DNA from 2 places in the Rossellomorea sp. NPDC077527 genome. Region 2 is predicted to be linked to the other one. Evidence: a T-box and tRNA genes for the amino acid it is inferred to sense, from the RefSeq annotation. Region 2 holds a T-box; the other holds one or more tRNA genes.
What was found. The T-box of region 2 lies ahead of trpS (tryptophan--tRNA ligase). A T-box ahead of a tRNA ligase gene usually reads a tRNA of that ligase, here a tRNA-Trp.

Region 1 (6,985 bases), 260 kb from region 2:
TTTTACCCACAGCTGATTGAACTGAAATGACCTCGAGTCTCTAGCCGCCGGAGCTGGAATGATATCTACTTCAATAGTAGATGCAACATTGGTCGATTTTCGGCTTTCTTGACATCAATCCTTTATCTAGTTTTCAGGGAATAAATTTTATACATAAATATAAAAAAAGCCTTGAAAAAATATTTATACACGATATAATAGAACTTGTCCTTAAAAAAGAGACAATACATAGTCTGGTGATAATGGCGAAGAGGTCACACCCGTTCCCATGCCGAACACGGAAGTTAAGCTCTTCAGCGCCGATGGTAGTTGGGGGATCTCCCCCTGTGAGAGTAGGACGTCGCCAGGCATATCGTTCCGCAGTAGCTCAGTGGTAGAGCTATCGGCTGTTAACCGATCGGTCGCAAGTTCGAATCTTGCCTGCGGAGCCAATATATGGAGAGCTGTCCGAGTGGCCGAAGGAGCACGATTGGAAATCGTGTAGACGGTTAACGCTGTCTCAAGGGTTCAAATCCCTTGCTCTCCGCCATTATATTTTCTCAATATGGCCCATTGGTCAAGCGGTTAAGACACCGCCCTTTCACGGCGGTAACACGGGTTCGAATCCCGTATGGGTCACCAAAGTTTTAAAATCAGTATTCTTAATAATGGAGGATTAGCTCAGCTGGGAGAGCATCTGCCTTACAAGCAGAGGGTCGGCGGTTCGATCCCGTCATCCTCCACCATTGATATTTTAATATTTAAATCGTCGCGGGGTGGAGCAGTTCGGTAGCTCGTCGGGCTCATAACCCGAAGGTCGCAGGTTCAAATCCTGTCCCCGCAATACCATTTTTGACTCAGGATATCATAATCCTAAATGAGTCACGCATGGATAGTTATTTTCGCTATCGCGAGGTAATGAAACCTATTTTGCTAATGCAAAAAGCTTTGGTCCGGTAGTTCAGTTGGTTAGAATGCCTGCCTGTCACGCAGGAGGTCGCGGGTTCGAGTCCCGTCCGGACCGCCATTGTTATTTAAATAGTGTTTATTGAAATGGAAAAGGGTTTCGATAAGCGAGAAGGTCGAGGAAGCGATCGAAGGAACACCGGAGCGTATTTTACATACGTGAGGATGTGACTAAGTGAGCTGACGAAGAGATTCGAAGCTTAGTGGAAGCCGAAAACTATTTGGCTCAGTAGCTCAGTTGGTAGAGCACGGTGAATAATCTTCATCGAGTTAACATCAGCGTACAGCTCGAGCAGCTCCTTGATTCATCTTCCTGAGAGCTGGACGATGGACTACAACATTCTAATTGTAGGATGCATACTTAATAAGGCTCAGTAGCTCAGTTGGTAGAGCAATGGACTGAAAATCCATGTGTCGGCGGTTCGATTCCGTCCTGAGCCACCATTTATTTACTTGATGCCGGTGTAGCTCAACTGGTAGAGCAACTGACTTGTAATCAGTAGGTTGGGGGTTCAAGTCCTCTTGCCGGCACCAGTCAAGTGATTTAGCTGGAGGGGTAGCGAAGTGGCTAAACGCGGCGGACTGTAAATCCGCTCCTTCGGGTTCGGCAGTTCGAATCTGCCCCCCTCCACCATTTATCTTAGGGGTATAGTTTAACGGTAGAACGAAGGTCTCCAAAACCTTTGGTGTGGGTTCGATTCCTACTACCCCTGCCAATTTTTATTTTCATCATGGCGATTGTGGCGAAGTGGTTAACGCACCTGATTGTGGTTCAGGCATTCGTGGGTTCGATTCCCATCAGTCGCCCCATAAAAGTCACATTTTTATTTCCGTGACATATACTATCAGTGGGCTATAGCCAAGCGGTAAGGCATCGCACTTTGACTGCGACATGCGTTGGTTCGAATCCAGCTAGCCCAGTAGTGCGGAAGTAGTTCAGTGGTAGAACACCACCTTGCCAAGGTGGGGGTCGCGGGTTCGAATCCCGTCTTCCGCTCCAATAATATGGCGGCATAGCCAAGTGGTAAGGCATGGGTCTGCAAAACCCTGATCACCGGTTCAAATCCGGTTGCCGCCTCCATATGTAATGCCGGTGTGGCGGAATTGGCAGACGCGCACGACTCAAAATCGTGTTCCTCTGGAGTGCCGGTTCGATCCCGGCCACCGGTACCACATCGCGGGTGTAGTTTAGTGGTAAAACCTCAGCCTTCCAAGCTGATGATGAGGGTTCGATTCCCTTCACCCGCTCCAACTTACATATGACAGACTTTCTCACTATGAGAAAGTCTTTTTTATTGTTTTATAATGAAAAATTGATTCATTTTAGCAAGATTCAATCTTTTTGAGCTGAAGCAGGTTGATTTCACCACGCTGACATTCGATTCAGACCAGTATATTTTCAAAACTAGATCATTTATTTTCAATTCCACGATTTTATTTTCAAAAACTCCACTTTTATTTTCAATTCCAGCATTTTATTTTCAAAACCGCATTACTTACAACATGCTCCGACCCGAACCGGACGAATCGAAAGAAACCCAACCTTCTCATTTCCCCACACCACCAACAACCCAATACCCATCTAGTCAAAATTTTGCACCTTCTTCGTCAATTGAGTTCCCCTTTATAAGAAAGCGCTACCATTATAATGAAAGAAAGCGATTACACAGTTAGGGTGGTGATACGGGTGGAACCAAAGATTCAGACTGAACCAGTAAGCCCAGACGTACAAATGAAGGCAGTGACGAAGAAGAAGTTTAAGTATAAGAGCTTACTGACGTACGCTGCCTTTGTTGGACCGGCACTTTTATTTTTCTTAGTGATTCAAATTCTTCCGTTTTTGATGGGGGTGTATTATTCATTCACCTCATGGAATGGTGTCAGCTCTGTAGTCGAGTGGGTTGGATTCGATAACTACAAAAAGATTTTTACGGATGATAAGACGTTTTTTAATTCGTTCATGTTCACGACAAAGTTTATGTTTGCGGCTGTGATTATTAGTAACTTGATAGGATTCAGTTTCGCTCTGCTACTGAATGCAGCATTGAAGACTCGTAATATTCTCAGGACAGTATTTTTTATCCCGAACGTCATCGGCGGATTGCTACTCGGGTTCATCTGGCAATTCATCTTTGTTAAAGGATTTGCATCACTTGGCAATATGACGGATATCGGATTCTTTAAAATGCCGTGGCTTGGTGATGAGAAGACGGCGTTTTGGGGGATCGTCATCGTATTTGCATGGCAGATCTCAGGGTACATGATGGTCATCTACGTGGCAGCGTTACAAGGGGTGGATAATTCACTTCTGGAAGCAGCGAAGATGGATGGGGCATCGAACTGGACGCTCTTGACTAAGATCATCATTCCATTGATCTTACCGGCATTCACGATTTGTTTCTTCCTTACGATCTCAATGGCCTTTAAGATATTCGATTTGAACATCTCGCTGACAGGAGGCGGGCCATTCAATTCTACACAATCGGTAGCGATCAATATCTATCAGGAAGCATTCCAGAATAACCGCTACGGACTTGGAACGGCGAAATCAATTCTATTCTTTGTGGTAGTGGCAGTGTTTACGACGATACAAGTGATGGTGACGAAGAAGAAGGAGGTTGAGGCATAATGGGCAATCGCTATACGAAGAGAACGTTTGTATTAGAGATCATCGGGATTGTGATCGGGCTCATTTTCCTTATCCCTTTTTACTTCGTATTGATCAACTCGGTAAAACCGTTTGCAGCGATCCTGATCGATGCGGCGGCGTGGCCGAAGGAATTTGTGTTTTCTAACTATGCAAAAGTGTGGGAAGTCATCAATTTCCCACGGGCATTCTGGAACTCCCTTGTCATCACGGTTTTCAGTAACCTTGGATTGGTGATCATCAGTTCAATGGCAGCGTGGAAAATGGTTCGTACCCCAGGGAAGTTCAGTAAAATCTTATTCGTAGTCTTTGTGTCCGCCATGGTAATCCCGTTCCAAACGGTGATGATTCCTTTAATGAAAGTTGGGGGAACACTTGGACTTACAAATAGCATTCCAGGCCTCATCATTATGTACTTCGGATTCGGTGTTCCGCTTTCCTTATTCTTGTACCATGGATTTGTAAAGACGGTACCGATTGAAATCGAGGAGTCAGCGATGATCGATGGCTGTAGTCAGTTTGGCGTGTTTTGGAGAATTGTGTTCCCTTTACTGAAGCCGATCACGGTTACAGTGATTATTCTGAACACATTGTGGATTTGGAATGACTACCTGCTACCACTCCTTGTGTTACAGGATGCGGAGTTGCGTACGATTCCTCTGGCAGCAAGTTCGTTCTTTGCTCAGTATACGAAGCAATGGGATATGGGTCTTGCGGCACTGGTTCTCGGGATTACGCCTATCATCATCTTCTTCCTGTTTTTACAGAAGCATATTATCAAAGGAATTGCGTCAGGTTCGATCAAGTAGATATAAAGTTTCTGTCGAGATGGTCTATCATTGATACAGAAATTTATATAAAATATTTTATATCAGGGAGGTCAATCCATTTATGAAGCGTATTTTATTACTTTGTATGTCTTTGGTTTTAGTATTTGGAATTATTGCAGGTTGTTCTTCTAAAGACAAAACAAGCAGTTCAGGCGGAGATTCAGGTTCTGGAGATGATGTTGTGACACTGAACTTCTTCCAGTTCAAGGTTGAAATTGCCGACCAACTTCAAGAAATGATCAAGGAATTTGAAGCAGAGCATCCGAACATCAAGATCAAGCTTGAAACAGTTGGGGGAGGTGCCGATTACGGTGCAGCTCTTAAAGCGAAATTTGCATCTGGCGAAGAGCCGGATATTTTCAACAATGGTGGATTTAAAGAGTTAGAGCTTTGGAAAGAGAAGCTTGCCGATCTTTCTGATGAGCCATGGGTTGAGCATGTTCTTCCAATCGGTAAAGTGCCGATGACGGATGAAGACGGCAAGCTGTATGGTATGCCGGTTAACTTAGAAGGATATGGTTTTGTGTATAACAAAGACTTATTCGAAAAAGCAGGCATCACTGAGCCTCCTGCGACGATCGATGAATTGAAAGACGCAGCGAAAAAGCTTGAAGCAAAGAAAATCACTCCATTCTCAGCTGGTTACGGCGAGTGGTGGGTAATCGGGCAGCATTTACTGAACATTCCTTTTGCACAGCAGGAAGATCCGGATAAGTTCATTGCAGGACTGTATGATGGGTCTGAGAAGATTGTAGGAAACGAAAAGTTCAAACAGTTCAAAGAAGTACTGGACACAGAGCTTAAATATGCAAACGATAATCCATTAACAACTGATTACAATACGCAGGTAACACTATTTGCTTCTGGTGAAACTGCTATGCTTCAACAAGGGAACTGGACGGAGAACATGATCACGGAAATTAACCCTGATATCAATATGGGCTTCCTTCCTATTCCAATCAGTAATGACGAGAATGCCGACCGCCTTCCTGTCGGTGTACCGAATAACTGGGTACTGAACAAGAACTCAGAACACCTTGAAGAAGCGAAAACATTCTTGGAGTGGATGGTATCTTCTGAAACTGGTAAGCGTTATATCACAGAAGAATTTGCGTTCATCCCTGCATTTGATAATATCGAGCCAAATGGTCTTGGTGACTTAGGTCAATCCATTCTTGATTACTCTAAGGACGAGAAAACAATTCCTTGGACTTGGTTCAAATGGCCAGATGGAGCGAACAAAGAATTCGCTGCAACGATCCAGGAATATGCAGCTGGAAAAATCGATTATGATACTGTACTTGAGAGATTCCAACAAACATGGGATAACTTGAAGTAAACAGAATAATAGAAAGCATGTCTATCGAAGGCATGCTTTCTATTTTATAAGTTTAGTAGGAATATTTCGAAAAACACTTCCAAGAGCAGGGAATAACACTTTATACTAGGGTATAAGTGAGACTTGGGAGGTCCGTCCCTCATGTTAAAGACAAGCATTCGGAATAAGCTGATTGTGCTGTTGATGATTACGACGATTGTGCCGTTTGGCAGTTCGATCATTATTACATATTTGTATACGAAGGATTCGATAGAGGAGCAGGTAGTGAAGGAGAGCAGTAATCTGCTCTATCAGGGAAAGGTGAATCTTGAGAGCTATATCAACGAACTCAATGGGTTATCCCTGTCCCTCTATAATAATCCAGATTTCATTAATTTCATGAGATCGCCAAGTAAAGAGAATAATTACTTAACAATCGGAATCGTGAAGAACATTGTGCAAACGATTCTCTACACAGGGGATACGATCAACGGGGTGCGTATTTCTTTTGCTGACGGTGACCGGGTCATTTCGGCAACCAAGCGTTCCACTGTTGTATTTTCCAATAGAATAAAAGATTCACAGTGGGAATACTTCAGAAGAGCAGAGCGCAGCCCCTATAATATGTACATTGAACCAGCATACAGCCAGGAAGAGGAAAACATCAACCGTTCCAAGGAAATCATCACGATTCACCGCGCGTTCCGAAACGTTCCGGGAGATGAAGTGCTTGCGTATATTTCTCTGGACATTGCACCTGATAAAATCATCGATTTGAGCCGGAATCTGTACAATCCTGAATCAGAGGAATTTTATCTTCTTTCTTCAGAAGGGGAAATGATTTACAGCTCTGACCGTGACGTATCGGATGATGGAAACAACCAGAAGTGGATTAAGAAGATCCTTGATTCGAAAGATGTTTCAGGAACGCTTGAGTGGGAGGAAGATTCGTTCAGCGGGGTGATGATGTACGATCAATTGCCTGCTTCAGCCGGCGGCTGGTTACTCGTGAAACGGGTATCCTATGCAAACCTTTATGAAAGTGCTTTTAGTGTCGCGAAGATCAATATTTTGTTTGGTGTCCTTGGGTTGACCCTTGTGGTGCTTGCGACTCTGTTTGTTTCATTTAAGATCACCTCTCCGATCCGGATCCTCCTTGCGAATATTCAGGAGGTGGAAAAAGGGAATATGAAGGTGGAGGCTGAATCATTCGGATTTGATGAAATCGGAATTCTAGGCAATCGG
Region 2 (6,985 bases):
TCTAAATGGAAATCCACACCGCGTACAGCTTGTACTTCTCCTCCATGCGTATTGAAGGAGACGTGTAGATCGTTCACTTCTAAAATTTTTGACATATTATTATCTCCCTTCTACTACTTACGCATTTTCGGATCAAGTGCATCACGCAGACCATCCGCCATTAAGTTGAAACTTAAGATAAGTAACGAGATTACCACGGATGGAACGAGCATCATGTGTGGGAATGACTGAATAGATTTATAGCCGTCATTAACCAATGAACCTAAAGATGCTTTTGGTGGTGCAATTCCCAATCCGATGAAGCTTAAGAAAGCCTCTGTATAGATTGCTGAAGGAACTGTAAACATTGTTGTAATAATGACTGGTCCCATTACGTTTGGAAGTAGGTGCTTAAAAATCAATCGATTACTTGTTGCCCCCAAGGTACGTGAGGCGAGAACAAACTCCTGATTTTTCAATTGAAGTATCTGCCCTCTAACAATCCGGGCCATGGTTGTCCATCCAGTTATAACCATCGCCATTGTTATGGAAAATACACCAGGTTCAAAAATGAGAATGAATAGTATGACCACAATAAGATTCGGGATTCCTACCAGAATCTCAATGATACGTTGCATAATATTATCCACTCTTCCGCCATAGTAGCCGGAAATTCCACCATAGGAAATACCAATTATGAAGTCAATTACAGCAGCTAGGATACCGATATACAAGGAAATCCTCGTACCATTCCAAGTACGTGTCCAAAGATCACGACCCAAATCATCAGTACCGAACCAATAATTTTCCTCGATTTGCCTTGCTTCATATACATCGAAGCCGTCAGCATCCTTCCCATCAAACGGAAGCCAACTCAATCCTGAAAGCGCTTCAATTTTAGGTGGGAGTTTTGCGTGACGTATGTTTTGATCACTAAATTTATATTCGTTCATTCCCGGTCCAAATGTAGCAAACAGGATGATGACCAATGTAATGATCATACCAAGGACTGCCCCTTTATTTTTCCTTAAACGAATCCAGGAATCCTGCCAGAAATTTAAGCTTTTTCGTGAAATTTTTTCAGCCTGACCTTCATCTGCCTTTTGAGGTTGGAAGAGTTCTGGACTTAGTTGATCCAACTTCTTTTTGTTTGCTTCCATTATTTCTTCCCTCCAGCTAAGCGAATACGGGGATCAATGATACCGTAAAGGATATCCACCAAGAAAATGACACCAATGAATAGTGCGCTATAAAACAATGTAATTCCCATAATCACTGTATAATCATTTAACTCAATTGAACGGACGAATTGTTCACCCAATCCAGGAACCGCGAAGATCTTTTCTACTACTAGGGCACCGGTCATAATGTTTACAGTCATCGGTCCCAAAATCGTTATGATAGGGATCATCGCATTCCTAACTGCGTGCTTCACGATTGTCCCTGCCTTTGTAATTCCTTTTGCCTTAGCAAGAAGAATATAATCCGAGTTCAGGATTTCAAGCATTTCTGTTCTCATAAAACGAGCAATCGTTGCAACAACTAATACCGTCAATGCAAGCGTTGGAAGGATTGTATGTTTATACTCACCCCAAAGCGCTACTGGTAGCCATTGCAGTTTAACACCAACATAATATTGAAGGAGACCTGCAAATACGAATGAAGGAATTGAAATACCCAATACCGCAAGAGTAGTTGAACCATAATCAATCCAACTATTATGCTTAATAGCTGCTATGATTCCAATGATTAATCCTAGGAAAGTCCCTAATACCATTGCCTGAAAACCTATTAGAGCTGAAGGACCGATTCGGTCTCCTATCAAGCTTGTTACTGGGCGGTTATCATATTGGAAGGATAAGCCTAAATCACCTTTCGTTAACCCTACCATGTAGTTAATGTATTGTTCTGGCAGCGGGTCGTTCAAACCATATTTATCCAGGATGATTTGTTGTTGTTCCGGAGTAAGCCTTTCTGTGTTTTGCAGTGGAGATCCAGGTAGGAGCTTCATCAGAAAGAAAGTGGCGGTTGCAATGATAAGCAAAGTGATGATCATATAAACGATACGTTGAATTGTATATTTGACCATTCTTTAGCCCCCCTTTTTTATCTTATTTTTTCTACATTCTCAATTATAGCGAATTTCGACAAATTTTCAATAAATTTTTATTTTTGTGATAATTACCGACATTCACTGGAAAAGGAGAGCATATGCCTATGCATACGCTCTCCCTTTTAAGGTTTGTCGAATGAGTTAAATACTACTCAATTGAAGCCCATTTGTAAGATGCATCCGCACCAAATGAGTGACGTAACAGACCTTTAACATATGGACGCTCTAAGAAAGCAGTTCCACGTTGGTACATTGGGCTGATTGCTTGATCGTCGAAAAGGATCTTCTCTGCATCAACCATTGCTTGCCAGCGAGCTTCAGGATCATCAAGAAGTTCACCTTTAGCTTGTTCAATTAACTTGTCATATTCAGGGTTAGAGTAACCCATTTGGTTATGAGCACCGTCAGTCACGAACATGTCAACAAATGTCATCGGATCTGGATAGTCAGGACCCCAACCAGCGAATGAGAAGTCATATTGACCTTTCGATTCTAATTCAAGTTTTTGCTTGAATGGTTGTGCTTTGATGTTGACAGTTAAACCTTCAAGATTTTGCTCAAGTTGTTCTTTTAAGAACTCACCGATCTTTTTAGAGCTGTCAGAGTCATAGTTTAATAGTTCTAATTCAATAGAATCTTTACCTAACTCTTCTTTCGCTTTAGCCCAATAGTCAGCAGCTTTTTTAGTGTCAAATCCACCGAAATCGCCAACCGCTTCACGGTATTCAGTACCATCTGGACCCGTTACGAAATCTTTAGGTACTAAGTAGTTAGCAGGGATAGATCCATTGTTAAGAAGAACCTCAACCATACCTTCTTTGTCGTAAGCAGAGTCAATTGCTTTACGTGCGTTTACGTTTTTCAACACTTCATTTCCTTCGTTTAAACGCAGGAAGTATACAGCAGTATCCGCTTTTGTTTTGAAGTTTTCATCTGACTTGTATTTGTCTACAAATTCAGCTGAAAGACCAGCAACATCAGCTTTGTTTGTTTCAAAAAGGTTAACTCCAGTAGCAGTGTCTTTAACGATATTAAAGTTCACTTCTTTTAACTTAACAGTGTCTGCATCCCAGTAGCTATCGTTATGAGTTAATTTAAAGCTTTGTTCGTGCTTCCACTCAGAAAGAGTAAAAGGTCCGTTATATACTACAGTGTCAGCTTCAAGACCGAATTTATCGCCTTGAGACTCAACGAATTTTTGGTTTTGTGGATAGAATGTTGCGAAAGAAAGTAATGCTTTGAAATATGGTACAGCTGTTTCAAGCTGAACTTCTAATGTTTTGTCATCAATTGCTTTAACACCTAATTCTTCAACTGGCACTTCACCAGCGTTTACTTTAGCAGCGTTTTTGATATCGTACATGATGTACGCATACTCTGCACCAGTATCAGGGTTTAAAGCTTTTTGCCAAGCGTAAACGAAGTCGTTCGCTGTAACAGGATCTCCGTTTGACCATTTCGCATCACGGATCTTGAACGTGTATGTTTTACCATCTTCACTGATCTGTGGTTCTTCAGCAGCCATACCAAGTACAGCCTCGTCATTTTCACCTAATCGGTAAAGACCTTCGAATACGTTGTTCATTACTTTGAATGAAACAGAGTCAGTTGCTAGAGTAGAGTCCATTGATGGGATCTCAGACGCCTCCAGCAGGTTAAGTACTTGTTCTTTCTTTTCGTCAGAACCGCCTGCACCAGTTCCTTCCTCTTTGCTGTCAGTCTTCTTGTCGCCGCCACAAGCAGCTAGGAAAGTACTGAGAGCCAGAAGAAGAACCAGCAAGAATGAAAACTTTTTCTTCATCTTGAAATTGACCTCCTCGTAAATCTCATATTTATTTATCTTCTAATTTTCAGAAGATTTGTTACTTATTATACATGATAGAGAAATTATTGCAATATGAATTTAACAGTTTTTTTGCTAAATTATCAGATTAGTAGGTATATTGATATTGAAACCCTGTAATATCAACGTTTCTTTTAAACATTTTGGAGAGTTCGTCCTATTACAATTGTTACAAACGTAAATTCTCATAGGCTAAATATTACTGTCCTTTAAACAGGGTTCCTGCTCTTTGAAATTCTCTCTTGTTATAAATATTAAATTTCCAGACTAAATATAAATGATAGAATTCATACTTATTTCAGTTAACATCTTCAGCAATATTCCGCTCTCATCATATTGTATTCCCAAGTGGCTGTGTGTCGGTACTACTTATTCACTTTGAGAAGAATTGAATATCCATGAGTGAGGATTGAATTCTTTATAATCCTTCATGTATACTTTTGATAAAAACACTTAAAGGAGTATTATGAAACGAATCAATCTATTTACTATCCTTACATTCCTTTTATTCGTCATTGCTGTTGTGGTGGCGTCACTTCAAGAGAAAAACCTGCTTCTTTCAATTATAGACAGCTTATTTATTATCGGGATTTTGTATGTCTGTCTCGGTTCCCTTCTATATATTTTCGAAAAGGGTTTTTTCAATGGGCTCGTGTACGCAATCAAGCGTTTCCGAAAGAGCTCAAAACTCGGAAAGTACGCTTCTGAGTTCGATGAGCTGGACGAAACAAAGGAAGCCCATGAAGAATTCAGTGTCAAACGCTCCTATTCCATTACTAAGTCTTTATTGACACTCGGAGCTGTGACTCTGGTGTTGTCCATTGTGTTGACCTATCTTCTGTACACTTGAATTATTCAGCTCATTTTCATATAATGTACTTATATGAATTGAGTGAAAAGCAAGGATGAAGAGTAGTACTTTTCTATATGATTTAAAGAGAGCTTGTGGCCGGTGCGAACAAGTATTCATTAGAATAGGAATGGACTTCTGAGCTTTATTTGTGAACCGGAGTAGCTTATAACGGATTAACCTCACGTTAAAGGGGTTCCATGTTCAACATGGACTAAGCTGGCTCATTCGAGCACTTAGGGTGGCACCGCGGAAATGATCCCATTCGTCCCTATTTTTTATAGGACGGGTGGGTTTTTATTTTGTTTATATATAGGAGGAAAAAGAGATGAAAACAATCTTTAGCGGCATTCAGCCGAGCGGAACGATTACTCTCGGCAATTACATTGGAGCGATGAAGCAATTCACAGAACTCCAGGAGGAATATAATTGTTATTTCTGTGTAGTCGATCAACATGCCATTACAGTGGCCCAGGATAAAATGGAGCTGCGAAAAAATATCCGCAGTCTGGCTGCCCTTTATATCGCTTGTGGAATCGATCCTGAGAAATCGACATTATTCATTCAATCGGAAGTCCCTGCACATGCACAGGCAGGATGGATTTTACAATGTGTCACCTATATTGGAGAACTAGAAAGAATGACTCAATTCAAAGACAAATCCCATGGGAAAGAAGCCGTTTCTGCAGGGTTATTGACGTATCCTCCTTTAATGGCTGCAGACATCCTGTTATACGGAACGGATTTGGTTCCAGTCGGGGAGGATCAGAAGCAGCATCTTGAATTGACAAGAAACCTTGCTGAGCGATTCAACAATAAATACAATGATATCTTTACAGTACCTGAAGTCCGCATCCCTAAAGTCGGTGCACGAGTGATGTCCCTACAGGATCCATTAAAGAAAATGAGTAAATCCGATTCGAATCAGAAGGCGTTCATTACACTCCTCGACGATCCGAAACAAATTGAGAAGAAAATTAAAAGCGCCGTAACCGATTCAGATGGCATCGTGAAATACGATAAAGAAAATAAACCGGGAGTGTCTAACCTCCTTTCCATCTATTCGATTCTTGAAGGTAGTTCTATAGAAGAGCTTGAACAGAAATATGAAGGCAAAGGATATGGAGACTTCAAGGGTGACTTGGCTCAAGTGGTTGTAAATGCCATTAAGCCTGTACAGGACCGCTATTATGAATTGATCAATTCCGAGGAATTGGATGATATTCTGGACCGCGGTGCCGAAAAAGCGAACTTCACCGCAAACAAAATGCTTAAAAAGATGGAAAAGGCGATGGGATTGGGACGAAAAGAAAGAAAGAGAAAATAATAAAAACGACGAGACACGGCAATACCAGTGTCCCGTCGTTTTTTATTTACTTTTAACAAAAAACCTTAAGCCACTTTCTCGGCTCAAGGTTTAGAGGGATACATTAATTTACCTTTGGACGATTCTCGACTTCCCACAGTTTTTCAAAAAAGGGCTGTCCTTTAATAAGGTTCTCACACAGTGTCAGGTGCTTGTCCGACCAACCGTACTGGGTTTCTTCATAGAGCATCTGCCATATTTCTTCAAAGTCCATCGCTTGGATTGTCCGGTAGCGCTGAGGTGCCCATTCCGTATACCAGTATCGGATTTCCGCAGTATTATTCGAACTGTGAAGTTGATCCAATGCCATGAATAACAGCTGCTTCAATTGCCTTTCTTTTCTCGTCAGTCCACTCATCATATATGGATTCGGTGAAAGGATGTGATAGGCATCCTCTCTTTTCGGATCCTGCTGAATGGAGTACTGCACCGTTTCATGGCTTTCCACCATTTCGTAAACCAATTGCTCTTGTCTTGGTATCAGCCTGCTCTTCCTGATTGGCACAGTATACCCGATTGTGTCAATTGCAAGTATTCCCGTACCATCTGTGACGATAAAGCAATAATCCAACTGTATCCGTTCATGGTTTTTTCGCAAGTATGCTTTCTGATAGACATTATTAAGCAGTTGTTGAGGTAACTCTGATAAATCATTCTCGATGTAATGAAACAGTGACTTGTCCACTTTAATCAGAGGAACCTGATCTAATAATTCAATGACGTCCTCTTTTCTCCACTCATGAAAATGGCAGACATTATAGCCATTTTCTTCGCCTTCGAACCAATTTACCCATACATCATGAAGATATAACATGATTGACCCCTCGCTTTGCT

Region 1: it encodes a tRNA-Trp, which carries the amino acid that the T-box ahead of trpS (tryptophan--tRNA ligase) is inferred to sense. The anticodon was not compared.

What each region holds. Positions count from the first base shown of each region.
Region 1 covers NZ_JBITVL010000003.1:859,008-865,992, reverse strand. Annotated here, with positions in the region: rRNA gene rrf (5S ribosomal RNA) at 233-349, shown strand; tRNA gene ACIGG7_RS14330 (tRNA-Asn) at 357-431, shown strand; tRNA gene ACIGG7_RS14325 (tRNA-Ser) at 438-529, shown strand; tRNA gene ACIGG7_RS14320 (tRNA-Glu) at 547-621, shown strand; tRNA gene ACIGG7_RS14315 (tRNA-Val) at 650-725, shown strand; tRNA gene ACIGG7_RS14310 (tRNA-Met) at 750-823, shown strand; tRNA gene ACIGG7_RS14305 (tRNA-Asp) at 930-1,006, shown strand; tRNA gene ACIGG7_RS14300 (tRNA-Phe) at 1,314-1,389, shown strand; tRNA gene ACIGG7_RS14295 (tRNA-Thr) at 1,404-1,479, shown strand; tRNA gene ACIGG7_RS14290 (tRNA-Tyr) at 1,496-1,579, shown strand; tRNA gene ACIGG7_RS14285 (tRNA-Trp) at 1,588-1,661, shown strand; tRNA gene ACIGG7_RS14280 (tRNA-His) at 1,680-1,755, shown strand; tRNA gene ACIGG7_RS14275 (tRNA-Gln) at 1,795-1,866, shown strand; tRNA gene ACIGG7_RS14270 (tRNA-Gly) at 1,871-1,945, shown strand; tRNA gene ACIGG7_RS14265 (tRNA-Cys) at 1,953-2,026, shown strand; tRNA gene ACIGG7_RS14260 (tRNA-Leu) at 2,035-2,118, shown strand; tRNA gene ACIGG7_RS14255 (tRNA-Gly) at 2,123-2,196, shown strand; gene ACIGG7_RS14250 (carbohydrate ABC transporter permease) at 2,678-3,574, shown strand; gene ACIGG7_RS14245 (carbohydrate ABC transporter permease) at 3,574-4,401, shown strand; gene ACIGG7_RS14240 (ABC transporter substrate-binding protein) at 4,484-5,761, shown strand; gene ACIGG7_RS14235 (cache domain-containing sensor histidine kinase) at 5,903-6,985, shown strand, end outside.
Region 2 covers NZ_JBITVL010000003.1:602,178-609,162, forward strand. Annotated here, with positions in the region: gene ACIGG7_RS12970 (ABC transporter ATP-binding protein) at 1-95, opposite strand, end outside; gene opp3C (oligopeptide ABC transporter permease) at 114-1,139, opposite strand; gene opp3b (oligopeptide ABC transporter permease) at 1,139-2,068, opposite strand; gene ACIGG7_RS12985 (peptide ABC transporter substrate-binding protein) at 2,241-3,893, opposite strand; gene ACIGG7_RS12990 (DUF3899 domain-containing protein) at 4,402-4,785, shown strand; T-box leader at 4,829-5,061, shown strand; gene trpS (tryptophan--tRNA ligase) at 5,114-6,112, shown strand; gene ACIGG7_RS13000 (YjbA family protein) at 6,216-6,965, opposite strand.